2 linked regions of the Fulvivirga ulvae genome follow. The protein of the gene in region 1 interacts with the protein of each later gene in a pairwise test. Links are inferred from orthologs where the notes say so. Each region holds a gene or a part of one and is shown on either strand. Other genes may lie near its edges. The genes, in order: dnaB and dnaA.

Region 1 (3,036 bases):
CCCTCCTGCCACAAAGTCTGTATCCTGATCTCGCTTCTCTTCTACTTCACATACCTTACAATGGAATCGTTTGTTAAATAAAGATAATGAAAAGCACGATACCTTAATGGGCAGATCAAAATATCTGGGAATTATATTTAATACTAAACGCACTCGAATGATCCAATAAAATAAAAAAGTCATGCTGAACATCTCAACATGACTCAAGGTTATTTGTTATTAACAATTCATTTAATCAATCCCGCCATCATCTCTCTCCTGCCGGTCATCATTTTGCCAACGGGTCTTCATTTCATTATACCACTCAGTCTTTACACGGGCTAATTTCGCATATTGGTTTTCATCCAGAACGTCCTGTAATTCGCTCATTTGTTCATTCCAGTTTTCTTCCAGCTCCTCCCATTTGTTCTCCTTGCTCTCCTTTTCCATGAAAACTTCTTCACGTTTTTCCACATATTTGAGGTTGATCTCCCTCACATCCTCCAGTTGATCACCATTAAGTTTCAGGTTACTTTTCATCCAATTGGTCTGTTTGGAAGCCGTCTTTTCAATCCTTTTTTCTATCTGATCTTTATTTTGCGCCATAGCAAACATCGGCAGAAGCAATGCCAGCACAATAAGCTTTAATGTTTTCATAATTTAAATATCATTTTGTTCAACTTATACAGTAGTTGAACGCAAACGACATACCGGAATAGCAGTAACCGGTTAGTACAGCTAAATAACCGGCAAGCTAAAAATATCACTAAAAGCAGTGAACTGCAGATCAAGAACTGTAGATCAGAAATTGTAAATTTTAGAATTTAGAAAGGGGCATCTTCGTCGCCATCATCAAAGCTCCCAAAACTTCCGCCGGAGCCTCCCTTATCTTCATTCAGGCGACTTCCCAAAGTTATCGTACCTGCAGAATCATCAAACTCAGAAGGAATGCCTCCACCTGAAGGGAAATCTCCTCCTGAAAAACCACCAGTGTCAAGATCGGCAAACTTGGTGAACTTACCGATAAACTTAAGTGGGACATTCTCAAGAGAACCGTTTCTGTGCTTGGCTATGATAACCTCTCCCATTCCAATAGTAGGCATACCATTTTCATCCTCGGTAATGCCATAATATTCCGGTCTGTAGAGGAACATTACCATATCTGCATCCTGCTCAATAGAACCCGATTCCCTCAAATCAGATAGTTGAGGTCTTTTGTCTCCGCCCCGCGTTTCCACGGCCCGGCTTAACTGGGAAAGCGCAATTACCGGTACGTTAAGCTCCTTGGCAATTCCTTTCAATGCCCTTGAAATAGACGCAATCTCTTGCTCACGGTTACCACCTCCTTTAGAACTGTCACCGCTCATCAACTGCAGGTAGTCGATTACTATCAGTTGTATATCATGCTGCGCTTTGAGCCTTCGACACTTAGCCCTTAGTTCCAGAATGGATAGTGCAGGAGTATCATCGATGAAAATGGGCGCATTACTTAATTTATTCGTTTTGTGGATAAGCTGTTCCCACTCATAGCCCGCCAGATTACCTTTTTTAATTTTTTCACTTTCAAGTTCTGCCTCGGCAGAGATAAGCCTGTTTACCAACTGCACGGAAGACATCTCCAGGGAGAATATAGCTGCTGCATGGTTAAATTCTACGGCCGCATTACGTAAGGCAGAAACCACAAAAGCCGTTTTACCCATCGCAGGACGGGCAGCAATAATAATGAGATCTGACCGCTGCCAACCTGATGTAACCCTGTCGAGGGCTGAGAACCCACTCGGCACACCGGTTAGCCCGTCTTTGTGGTTTTTTCTTTCCTCCAATTCCTGGATAGCCTGAGCCATCAGGGACCGCATATTGTCGAAATTTTTTCTGATGTTAGACTCGGAGATCTCAAACAGTGCCTGCTCCGTCTTATCAAGTAGCTGAAAAACATCGGAGGTGTCTTCGTAAGCATCGTGCTGGATCTCGGATGCAACACGGATAAGCTCGCGCTTGATAGACATCTCGGTGACTATCCTGGCGTGGTACTCAACGTTGGCAGCCGAGCTCACTTTAGATGTAAGTTCTGCTATGTAATATGAACCGCCCGCCATCTCCAGCTTGCCATTCTTCCTTAGCTGGTTCGCTACGGTTCGCATATCCACAGGCTCAGAATTGTTGAATAATTCAACGATTGCCCTGTAAATTTCCTTGTGAGCATCCGAATAAAAACTGTCAGGCTTAAGGATATCAATAACAGTAGTAAGTGCGTCTTTTTCAAGCATTAATGCACCAAGTACCGCATCTTCCAAATCCAGCGCCTGCGGGGGTAATTTCCCGAGCCCCTCATTCATGTCTACCGTTAATCTGTTAGACTTATGACCTACCCGCAGCGATGACTTGTTTTCCATGTAATAACTAGTAGTTAATTGTAGTGGTTGTTGTAATAATTGATTGGCAACTCAAACGTAAAAATAAAAATGGGTTCTAGCAATTTCGTTAATTCCAGCTCCCACTTTTTGAGTAGTGCACACAAAACATTTGCCTATATAGAATACAACTAAAAAATGGGTAAGGATTGAACAGGTTTTCAGATTTATCCACACCCTTTATCCACATCAATCCAACAAAATTGTGGAAAAATCAATTCATTATTCACAAAATAATAATTTATCCACACAGTTATCAACATACCGTTAAAGATAAAAATTGTATCCCCGTTTTATATTTTTTATCTTATTTTTGGCCATTAATCTTAAGCACTCAATGGATAGTAACTCACAGAATATACACTTTATCGCCATAGGTGGCAGCATCATGCATAATCTTGCCATCGCTTTACACAAAAAAGGATATAATATCAGCGGTTCAGACGATGAGATCTTCGAACCCTCAAAAAGTAAATTGGGGAAGCATGGCCTTTTACCCAAAGAAGAGGGTTGGAATCCTGACAGGATCACTACCGATCTGGATGCTGTGATCCTGGGGATGCATGCAAGAAAGGACAACCCTGAACTGCTAAGAGCTAAAGAGCTTGGGATAAAAATATATTCATTCCCGGACTATCTTTATGAG
Region 2 (9,946 bases), 2.6 Mb from region 1 along the record:
TAATTTACCAGTGCCTCTTCAATGAATTTTTTTGCATTGCGGCTGTCACCCTCCATATAGTATACTTTGCTTAGCTTGGAAAGTATCTTCACATATTCAGGATGGTTGTTATTAAAGAATTTTTCGTAAAGCTTTTTGGCTTTCTCATAGTTCTCTTCAGCAAGATCAAATTTGCGTTGCAGGTAATAGATATCACCGGTAAGAGTATAAATACTTGCTGCATTGATGTTATTTCTACGGCCAACTTTTGATACCCATATGTTTTCAGCCAGTGTAAGGGCATTAAAGGCTTCATCGAACCTTCTTTGGGAAATATAGACTTTGGAGAGCTCTGTTAAAATGTTGGCGTACTGAGGGTTTCGGTTTCCCAATTTGCCGGCAATTATATTTTTGGCTTCGTCCATCAGTTTCTCCACTTCTCTCAGGTTGTCACCTTTATAAAAACGAATGAGAGCAAGCTGTGTAATAGAATTACCTACATCTACATGTTGACGTCCAAATTGTGCTTCCTGGATCTTAATTGCACGCTCCACGTTGGCCTGGGCTTTATCGTAATCACCAATGCTTGTATATATTTCCGAAAGCAGCAGAAGCGAAGGGGCCATTTTGGAAGAATTGCTTCCGAAAATACTTTCCGCGATAGCCAGTGAGCGTTGGGCTGTTTTTTCAGCCTCAGGGTATTCACCTGATATTAATTTTAACCTGCCTTTGTTAACCAAAGGAGCAACAAGTTTTCTTGATTGGCGGCCATATCGTACTTCGTAAGTAGTAATAAGCTTTTGTAAAAGCCTTTCAGTCTCGGTATACCTTCCAAGGGTAATGTACAGACTCGCCAGTTCCTCGGTAGCATTGAGCTCATTATAATTTACAGTAGATTCAGCCCTGGTCAGTAGCTTCTGGGATCGTTCCAGTGTTTCTTCAGCATCATCAAACAATCCCTGGATGGCTTTTAATTTGGCGCTTGTTTCCATAGCGTTGACATAGTCAGCTACACGCTTCTCATTACGTCTTTCCCTTTCCAGTATTTCTGTGGATTTGCTGATATTTTCCTGTGCCTTGTCGTACTCTCCCAGTTTGATCTGTAACCTGGCTATTTCATTAAGCTCAACACCATAATCGGGATCCTGATCGTCGTATTTGGAGCGGGCAGCGTCAAGAGCCTTGTCAAGAGTGGCAGAAGCTTTGGCATATTGATCAGTATTTTCATAGAAAGTAGAGATATGGTTGAGTATGTTGACATAATCTTTATGCCATGGGTCGATCTCCTTGCTTACGATTTTAAAGAAGCTTTCATTATAGATATTCTCGGCCTCTTTGATCTTGTCGGTAAAGTCGAGGTAGTAATTCGCCAGTTCAATTTTTGCCAGGTGGTATTCCGGTGAGTTTTCTCCATACAATGCTTTCTTGATTTCTATGATATCAGTGAGGTTTTTTTCTGCCGCCAGAAAGTTCTGGTTTTGTCTGGCCAGCCGGTACAGAAAATCCAGTATATCAATGGTCTTTTTGTGGTTTCTGGGGAGAGCCCGCGTGGAGGCAAGTATGGCATTGGCCTGGTTTTCGAGATTTTTGGTTCTTTCTTTAACAAGCTTGGAGTCAAATTCAAGGGTTTCAAGGTTGAGATAATGCAGGCTGCTTTTGGAGAAATTTCTCTTTATGGCCTTCTCATACTCCACCTTCAGATTACGGTATTTGGCTTTGTTGTCATTAAGCAAATACTGTTTTAAAAGTGCCTCAAAAAGTTCAAAAGCAAGGTAATGCGATTCTTCGTGTTGTCTTTTGAGGTTTGATAAGGATTTTTCAAACTTAATGTTGTTGGGCATCTTTTCTACGTCTATACCATTTTCAACCAGAAGTTTGCCATGTAAAAACTGGTTGTTGATATAGTAAACACTGGTATTACCCAGATTCGAACTGATCCATTCTTCTGCCCTTACAAACGCGCTGTCAGCACTGTTGTAGTTGCCTTTTTTTCGAAATGTATTGGCTTTTAGGGTCAGTAAGGTGGCGTAGTCACCCAGTCGCTCACCTATCTCTTCTTCAGAAAGCCTCCTGGTCTTTAGTTTTCCTGATTCATCTACATAAGTCTCCTTCAGCACCGCTCTGCTTTGGAAGTAATCCAGCTGATTATTAATAAACGAAAGTGCCTGCCTGTAATAACCCTGCCCGGAGAGCACTTCAGCACGCGTCAGATTTATTTGTGCCTGCATTTTATCATCTAACTGGTCAGACGATTTTAATGTTTTCTCCGCTGCCTCTACATGCTCCTGGGCACTAACATAGTTGCCATAATGTGCCAGGATCTCAGCTATTTCCAGTTGGTTTCTGGCATGTTTTACACTATGTTCTCCATTAACAGCCATACTGACCTGCAGCGCCTGCTGAATGCTGTTATCAAACTCTACAAGTACCCCCACAGCCAAATTAAACCGGGCTTCTCTAAGGTAGTATTGCGGCATGTATTCGTTATTGGTGCCGAGTTTTTTTGATAATTTTTTCTTGAATTTGGCTAAGGTCTTCTTCGCTTTTACATAGTCGCCTTCTTCATATTGGGCATCAGCTTTGTTGAGATATTTGTCCCAATTCTGGGCATAACCCACAGAAAATGATAATAGAAGTGCAAGGGCGATACATGTCTTCAAGCTTTTGAAATTAAAATCCATGACACGTGTATTTAAGTTTAGGGTAGGTTTTTCCTATATAAATATAATGATTTAGATTATTAATTTTTTAGCTTTTCAATAATTTGTTCAGGATGTCCTTAGCTGCTTCGGCAATTACTGTTCCCGGCCCAAATATTCCGCTCACTCCGGCTTTGTAGAGATAGTCATAGTCTTTTGGAGGAATAACACCTCCCGCAATAACCATGATATCTTCCCTGCCGAGTTTTTTTAGTGCATTGATCAACTCAGGCACCAGTGTTTTATGGCCTGCAGCAAGGCTGGAGGCTCCGATTACGTGTACATCATTTTCTGCGGCTTGCTGGGCCACCTCTTCCGGAGTTTGAAACAATGGTCCGATATCCACATCGAAGCCAAGGTCTGCAAAACTGGTAGCAATAACTTTTGCCCCCCTGTCATGGCCATCCTGACCCATTTTGGCCACCATTATTCGCGGTCTTCTGCCTTCTTCTTCTGCAAATTTGTCCGAGAGTACTTTAGCTTCTTTAAAGTTGTTGTCCATTTTCGCTTCTCCTGAATATACACCTGATATTGATCTTATAGTAGCTTTATGACGACCATAAACCTCCTCCATGGCGTCAGAAATCTCGCCCAGCGTTGCTCTTTTTCTTGCAGCATCCACCGCCAGCTCTAACAGGTTGCCATTGCCGGATTTCGCAGTTTCTGTTATAGCCCGAAGTGATTCCTGAACTTCTTCCTGATTACGCTCAGCCTTAAGTTTATTTAATCGTTCTATTTGTTGGTTCCTCACACGGGTGTTATCCACTTCCAGAATATCAAAGTCCGGTTCTTCATCAGTTTGATATTTATTCACACCCACAATAATATCTTTTCCGGAATCAATCCTGGCCTGTTTTCGGGCTGCAGCTTCTTCAATCCTCATTTTGGGTACACCGCTTTCTATGGCCTTGGCCATACCTCCCAGTTCTTCCACCTCCTCAATCAACGCCCAGGCTTTATCTACAAGCTCGGCGGTAAGGCTTTCAACATAGTAGGAGCCTCCCCAGGGGTCGACTACGCGGGTAATACCGGTTTCATTTTGAAGGTAGAGTTGTGTATTACGAGCTATACGGGCTGAAAAGTCAGTTGGCAGAGCTATGGCTTCATCCAGGGCATTGGTATGCAATGATTGCGTATGACCTAATGCTGCTGCCAGAGCCTCAACGCAGGTGCGGGTTACATTATTATAAGGATCCTGTTCCGTTAAACTCCAGCCAGAAGTCTGGCAGTGCGTCCTTAAGGCCATTGATTTCGGATCTTTTGGGTTAAACTGTTTCACAATTTTTGCCCAGAGCAACCTCCCCGCTCTCATTTTGGCAATTTCCATAAAATGGTTCATGCCGATGGCCCAGAAGAATGACAGGCGCGGAGCAAATACATCGATGTCCATACCGGCATTAATTCCCGTTCTGAGGTACTCCATTCCGTCGGCCAGCGTATAGGCAAGCTCTATGTCCGCGGTAGCACCAGCCTCCTGCATATGGTACCCGCTAATGCTTATGGAGTTGAACCGGGGCATGTTTCTGGAGGTGTATTCAAAAATGTCGGCAATGATCTTCATGGATGGGAGTGGAGGATATATGTATGTATTCCTTACCATAAACTCCTTTAGAATGTCATTTTGTATGGTTCCGCTAAGCTGCTCAGGTTTTACACCCTGCTCTTCGGCAGCAGCTATGTAAAATGCCATCACCGGCAGCACGGCACCATTCATAGTCATGGAAACAGACATTTTATCGAGAGGGATCTGATCGAAGAGCACCTTCATATCCAGCACCGAATCTATGGCTACCCCGGCTTTGCCGACATCACCGGCTACCCTTGGATGGTCAGAATCATAGCCACGGTGTGTAGCCAGATCAAATGCTACAGAAAGTCCTTTCTGGCCCGCTGCCAGGTTTCTTCTGTAAAACGCATTGGACTCTTCTGCTGTAGAGAAACCTGCATATTGGCGTATAGTCCAGGGTCTGCCGGCATACATGGTTGAATACGGTCCTCTCAGGTAAGGCGGTATGCCCGCTGAGAAACCGGTATGTTCAAGCTTTTCAAAATCTTTCTTTGAGTAATATGACTGTATATCTATTTTTTCGGCAGATGCTGTAGTAGTAGACTGATGTGAATTTTCCTTTTTTGGAGTAAATTCATTATATTTTATATGGGTAAAATCTGGTTGCATATGGAGTTATTGTATCTTTTCTTTTTCCTGTTTTACTTTTTGTTGAAACTTAAGCCAGGCTTCCCGGGCCAGCTTATCGGTAAGTACTTCCAGGTAGTAAGACCCTGCGGCAGGATCAGTGGTTTTATTAAAATAAGACTCTTCTTTTAGAATAGAACTTACATTACGGGCGATCCTTACCATGAGCGTATTGCCATAGTCTTCCGGCTCGGTCAACAGACTGTCGCACCCTCCTAATATTGCAGACATGGCCGCGGTGGTTGATTTTAGCATGTTGGCATGAGGCTGATATTTTTCTTCTGCCCATGCAGGCGAAACACAATGTATGTGCAGGTCTTCAGGGTTAAAGTCGTCAGCTTTATAAGCGTGGCTCAGCTGGAAATACAGACTCCTCAATGCCCTTGTTTTAGCTATCTCACCAAAGTAGTCTTTTGATACCAGGGAACTGAAAGAGATCTTTGAAGTGATCTGACGAATATCGAATTCAGCAGCATCCAAAGTGTTGATTACCGAAACAGCCGTATGAAGTAAGTCGGCAATGGCGGTTGAAATGTCTTTTTCCCCGGAACTAATGTTCAGAGACAGCCCGGGAAAATTAATGATAGCTTTGAATACTTCGAGATAATTACCAGTGGTCCGGTTGGGCTCATTTAAAAAAATAATGCCCGATATACTTTGGTGATCGATGCCCCTATCGTCAATTAAGTCAGTGTAGTTATATAAATGCTGTTTAAAGTCGGCTCCCACTACGAAGGAAACACTGCAATAGTCTAATAAAATGTCATAAAGCAAATCGGTAAGTAAGACATTTTGTGTATGAGTCAGGTCAAAAATGAGGCCGTCAGCACCGTTATTGAGGGCTTCCAGTGCTTGCTTATTTGCTGCTTTAGAGTCGTTTACAATTATTTTTTGGAGGTTCTCCCAGTACCGGTTCTCACCCGTAGGGTTTTCTTTTAAAATAAGCCTGTTCTGAAATTTTTCAATTCCTTTAATGGATTTCAGATCGCTTTCGTCATAGTAGGGCTCAAGGGTGATTTTGTCGTTAAAATTCCAGTTATATTTTTCAAAAACATCTTCCCCTTTCAGGTCAGAGGTGGCTTTTTTTATCCAGTCCTCTTTTGGAGAGTTTTTAAAGTCAATAAATAAATTTTCTTGTCGTTCACTCATTAATATATATGTAAGGTTATAAGGTAAAGTTAATTGTTTTGGATTACTTATGAGAAGTGAGCGAAGATAATATTATTACCCGCGTAGGTAATTCAATTATACATTTTAAAGAATTCGTATTCTTTTATTGGTTTGGGAAAAATAAGTGTAAAATCTTTGAAAAATAGAGCTATAGAGCGCTTTCATGTTCGTGATTTTTTTCACAAATTTGTTACCCTTTTCTCTTAGAGGGTTTGGAGATTTACCAATCTTATAGAATTACAATACATGCACATTGATTGCGAAACGGTTTGGAGTGATTGTCTGCGGGTAATCAAGGATAACGTGGCGGAGCAAAGTTTCAACACTTGGTTTCAGCCAATCGTGCCTTTAAAATGCGCGGACGATATTTTGACTATTCAGGTTCCGAGTCAGTTTTTCTACGAATGGCTTGAAGAACATTATGTGCATGTACTGAAAAAAGCTATTATAGCAGTTATGGGGCCGAAAGCTCGTCTGGAATATTCGGTTATAGTAGATAGGGGGAACAGCAAATCCTCACCTTTATCTGTTAGCCTGCCAAACCGCACACCTTCAAGAAATTACAATGCCAGTAATGGTAAAGACGAGTATATTTCTCCTTTTCAGTTGAAGTCGGTAGACTCTCTGTATCAGGAGTCTCAGCTAAATCCCAATAATACATTCGATTCATATATTGAGGGTGATTGTAACAGGCTGGCGAGGTCGGCGGGTTATGCCGTGGCTCAAAAGCCGGGGGTAACTTCCTTTAACCCGCTTATGCTTTACGGCGGTGTTGGCCTTGGTAAGACACATCTGGTACAGGCTATTGGTAATGAGATCAAGAATAATCTTTCTGATCGCTTTGTCTTATATGTTTCATCAGAAAAATTTACCAATCAGTTTATTGACGCCCTGAGGAACAATAAGGCGCAGGAGTTTCAGAACTTTTACATGCAGGTGGATATACTCATTATAGATGATGTACAGTTTCTTGCTGGTAAGGAAAGAACTCAGGAAATATTCTTTCATATCTTCAATCACCTGCACCAGGCTGGTAAGCAGATCGTGATGACCAGCGACTGTCCTCCCCGTGACCTGAAAGGCTTGCAGGAAAGGCTGCTGTCCAGGTTTAAATGGGGGCTGACCGCAGATTTGCAACAGCCCGATTATGAAACACGGGTGGCAATTATCCAGCGTAAGATGCAGTCGGATGGTATATACATACCTGAAAACGTGATAGAATACCTGGCTTACAGTGTTGATACCAATATCAGAGAGTTGGAAGGCGTACTGATCTCTTTGATAGCACATGCTTCTTTAAATCGTGTGGATATTGACCTGGAACTTGCCAAGCAAACCCTGAAGAATATCGTTCATGATATAGAAACAGAAGTAGGTATTGACTACATACAAAAGACTGTTGCAGAATTTTTTAAAGTTGAAATAGCCTCCTTAAAAGACAAGATCCGTAAAAAGGAAATTGTGATAGCGCGGCAGGTAGCTATGTATTTCTCAAAGGAATACACTAACCATTCCTTAAAAGCCATCGGCTATCATTTTGGAGGTCGCGATCATAGTACAGTTATACATGCTGTACAGTCTGTCAATGATATGATGGATACCAATGCTTCATTTAAGGCCTCCGTAGAAGAATTGAAGAAAAAGCTCAAGATGCGGGCGGTGTAATAATGGCCCCGGCCAGAATGTCTATAGCCGCATTTATCTCTTCTTCATTTATAGACGCAAACCCCAGCCGCATGGCATTGAGGTTATCAATAAAATCATGATTTACATTGAGGTAAACTCCCTTTTTTAAACAATCATCTATCAAAGTTCTGGCATCAGGTTTTAGTCCATTACGGAATTTCACCCAAACTGCCATGCCTCCTTCCGGTACTTTAAATTCAATATGGTCACCGAGCCTTTCTGTTAGGAGCCTGCAAATCAGATTCCTTCTCAAAAGGTATATTTTAAGAGTTTTCTTTAGGTGCCGTTGAAGTTCCCCGTTTTCAATGGCCAGGGCCAGCACATGCTCCATCACCGGGTCGCCTTGTCTGTCAATGATGCCCCTGATCTTGCTGAGCTCGTCTATGATCCTACGGGATGACACCACATAGCCAATCCGGATGGCCGGAGCGAATATCTTGCTGAAAGAGCCAATATAGATGACATGTTCATGGTGATTGAGGCTTGCAAGAGGAAGCAGCGGACTGCTACTGTAGTGGAAATCATAATCGTAATCATCTTCTATAATGGCAAAATTGTATTTCAAGGCTAATTCGAGCAGCTGTATCCTCCGATTGGCAGACAGGGTAACTGTAGTGGGATAATGATGGTGTGGGGTAATGTATACCACACTCACTTTTGTAGTTTTTAAAAGGTTTTCCAATGCACCAATATCGAGCCCGTATTCATCTACATCAATGCGTTTCAATTTGCCCCCGAGATGCTCAATACTCCAATCTGCCGAATCATAACTGCTATGGCCTACTACCACCACGTCGTTTTCATTGAGGAGCACATTTAAGATCATATAGATGCCCATCTGGCTCCCTCGTGTGATCAGGATATTATCCTTACTGATATTCATGCCACGGGTTTCGGAGAGATATTGGCTTAGAGAGGTTCGCAACTTTTCGTCGCCCCGGGCATCGCCATACTTCAGAAAATGCTTACCATAACTGCTGCCGGATAATGAGCGACACTCCTTATATATCCAGTCGATAGGAGCAAGCCGGGGGTCGGGTGTGCCCGAGTTGATTTCTATTGTATGTTTGGGCTTAACCTTATAATTAGCAAAACCGGTCGATTTTATACGCAATGTTTCAGAGCCTGTCGTATTTTCATCGGCATTCAGTACATGAGGCTTAACTATGGGGAGCTTCCCTGATACAAAAGTTCCACGCGATGGAAAGGACTCAAGCCACCCCTGTGCCATTAGCTCGTCATAAGCCTGTACCACGGTTTTTCTGTTTACTACTAAAGTATCAGACATAGCCCTGGTGCCGGGCATTTTGGTGCTTTTAGCCAGGCGACCACTGGTGATCTCGCGTACTATGGCATTTGTTATTTGCAGGTACAAGGGAGTGCCTGAGCTGCCGTCTAACCTGATAACTGTTTTCCATGGAAACATAACCGGACCCATTGATAACTTAAAAATGGAACCCAAAGATACTCCGTTTGGTCGTTAGTTTTACAAAAGTTAAACACAATTTCTTATGGAGCAATTTGAAGTAACAACCAGAAATAAGGTAAAGAGAGTCCCGGAAAGAGGCCATTATGACAAGTCAACCGTCTATGAAATACTTGATGCAGGCTTTTTGTGTCACATCAGCTTCGTGGTTGATGGGCGCCCGATGATTATCCCCACATTTTATGGAAGGGAAGGAAATCAACTGTATATACATGGAGCCACTACCAGCAGAATGATCAAAAACCTTAAAGAGGGTGTGCCCATGACCCTTGCTGTAAGCCATGTGGACGGGTTAGTACTGGCCCGCTCTGCCTTTCACCATTCTATGAACTACAGATCTGTTGTGGTGTTTGGTACAGCCCGGGTAGTGGCTGACGAGGATAAAGATCATGCCCTGTACGTGATGTCCGAACACCTGATCGAGGGCCGGTGGCAAGAAGTAAGGCCTCCAAATGCCAACGAGTTAAAAGCTACCACTGTGTTGGCTATTGAAATGGAGCAGGCTTCTGCAAAGATTAGAACAGGCCCACCTAAAGATGATAAGGAAGATTATGACCTGGATATATGGGCCGGTGTGGTTCCGTTAGGTATGGGTATTGGGAGTCCTGTTAAAGATGATTTGCTAAAACCGAACGTTAAAATTTCTGATTCAGTACGGAAATATGTTTCTACAAACGATCAGGGCTTCAGTCTGGCAGATTATTTCAGAAATGATAATGGACATACATTGAG

Evidence for each region.
Region 2: the proteins of dnaB (region 1) and dnaA interact in binary tests that used the Escherichia coli proteins (3 or more experiments, as listed by UniProt). The link is inferred for Fulvivirga ulvae from one-to-one orthologs.

What each region holds. Positions count from the first base shown.
Region 1 is NZ_CP089981.1:5,992,568-5,995,603, forward strand. Bases 89-3,036 are described here. They hold dnaB (replicative DNA helicase), read right to left. Parts: upstream 2,373-3,036; coding sequence 804-2,372; downstream 89-803. Other genes in these bases: LVD17_RS25090 (DUF4890 domain-containing protein), read right to left, coding at 232-636; LVD17_RS25100 (UDP-N-acetylmuramate--L-alanine ligase), read left to right, coding at 2,728-3,036. UniProt on the Escherichia coli protein: The main replicative DNA helicase, it participates in initiation and elongation during chromosome replication. Travels ahead of the DNA replisome, separating dsDNA into templates for DNA synthesis.
Region 2 is NZ_CP089981.1:3,342,143-3,352,088, forward strand. The notes cover bases 5,522-8,497. They hold dnaA (chromosomal replication initiator protein DnaA), read left to right. Parts: upstream 5,522-6,288; coding sequence 6,289-7,707; downstream 7,708-8,497. Other genes in these bases: LVD17_RS14135 (methylmalonyl-CoA mutase family protein), read right to left, coding at 5,522-6,021; pdxR (MocR-like pyridoxine biosynthesis transcription factor PdxR), read right to left, coding at 7,688-8,497. Also shown: LVD17_RS14125 (CHAT domain-containing protein), read right to left, coding at 1-2,660; scpA (methylmalonyl-CoA mutase), read right to left, coding at 2,728-4,854; more of LVD17_RS14135, read right to left, coding at 4,861-5,521; more of pdxR, read right to left, coding at 8,498-9,154; LVD17_RS14150 (pyridoxamine 5'-phosphate oxidase family protein), read left to right, coding at 9,240-9,946. UniProt on the Escherichia coli protein: Plays an essential in the initiation and regulation of chromosomal replication. Binds in an ATP-dependent fashion to the origin of replication (oriC) to initiate formation of the DNA replication initiation complex once per cell cycle.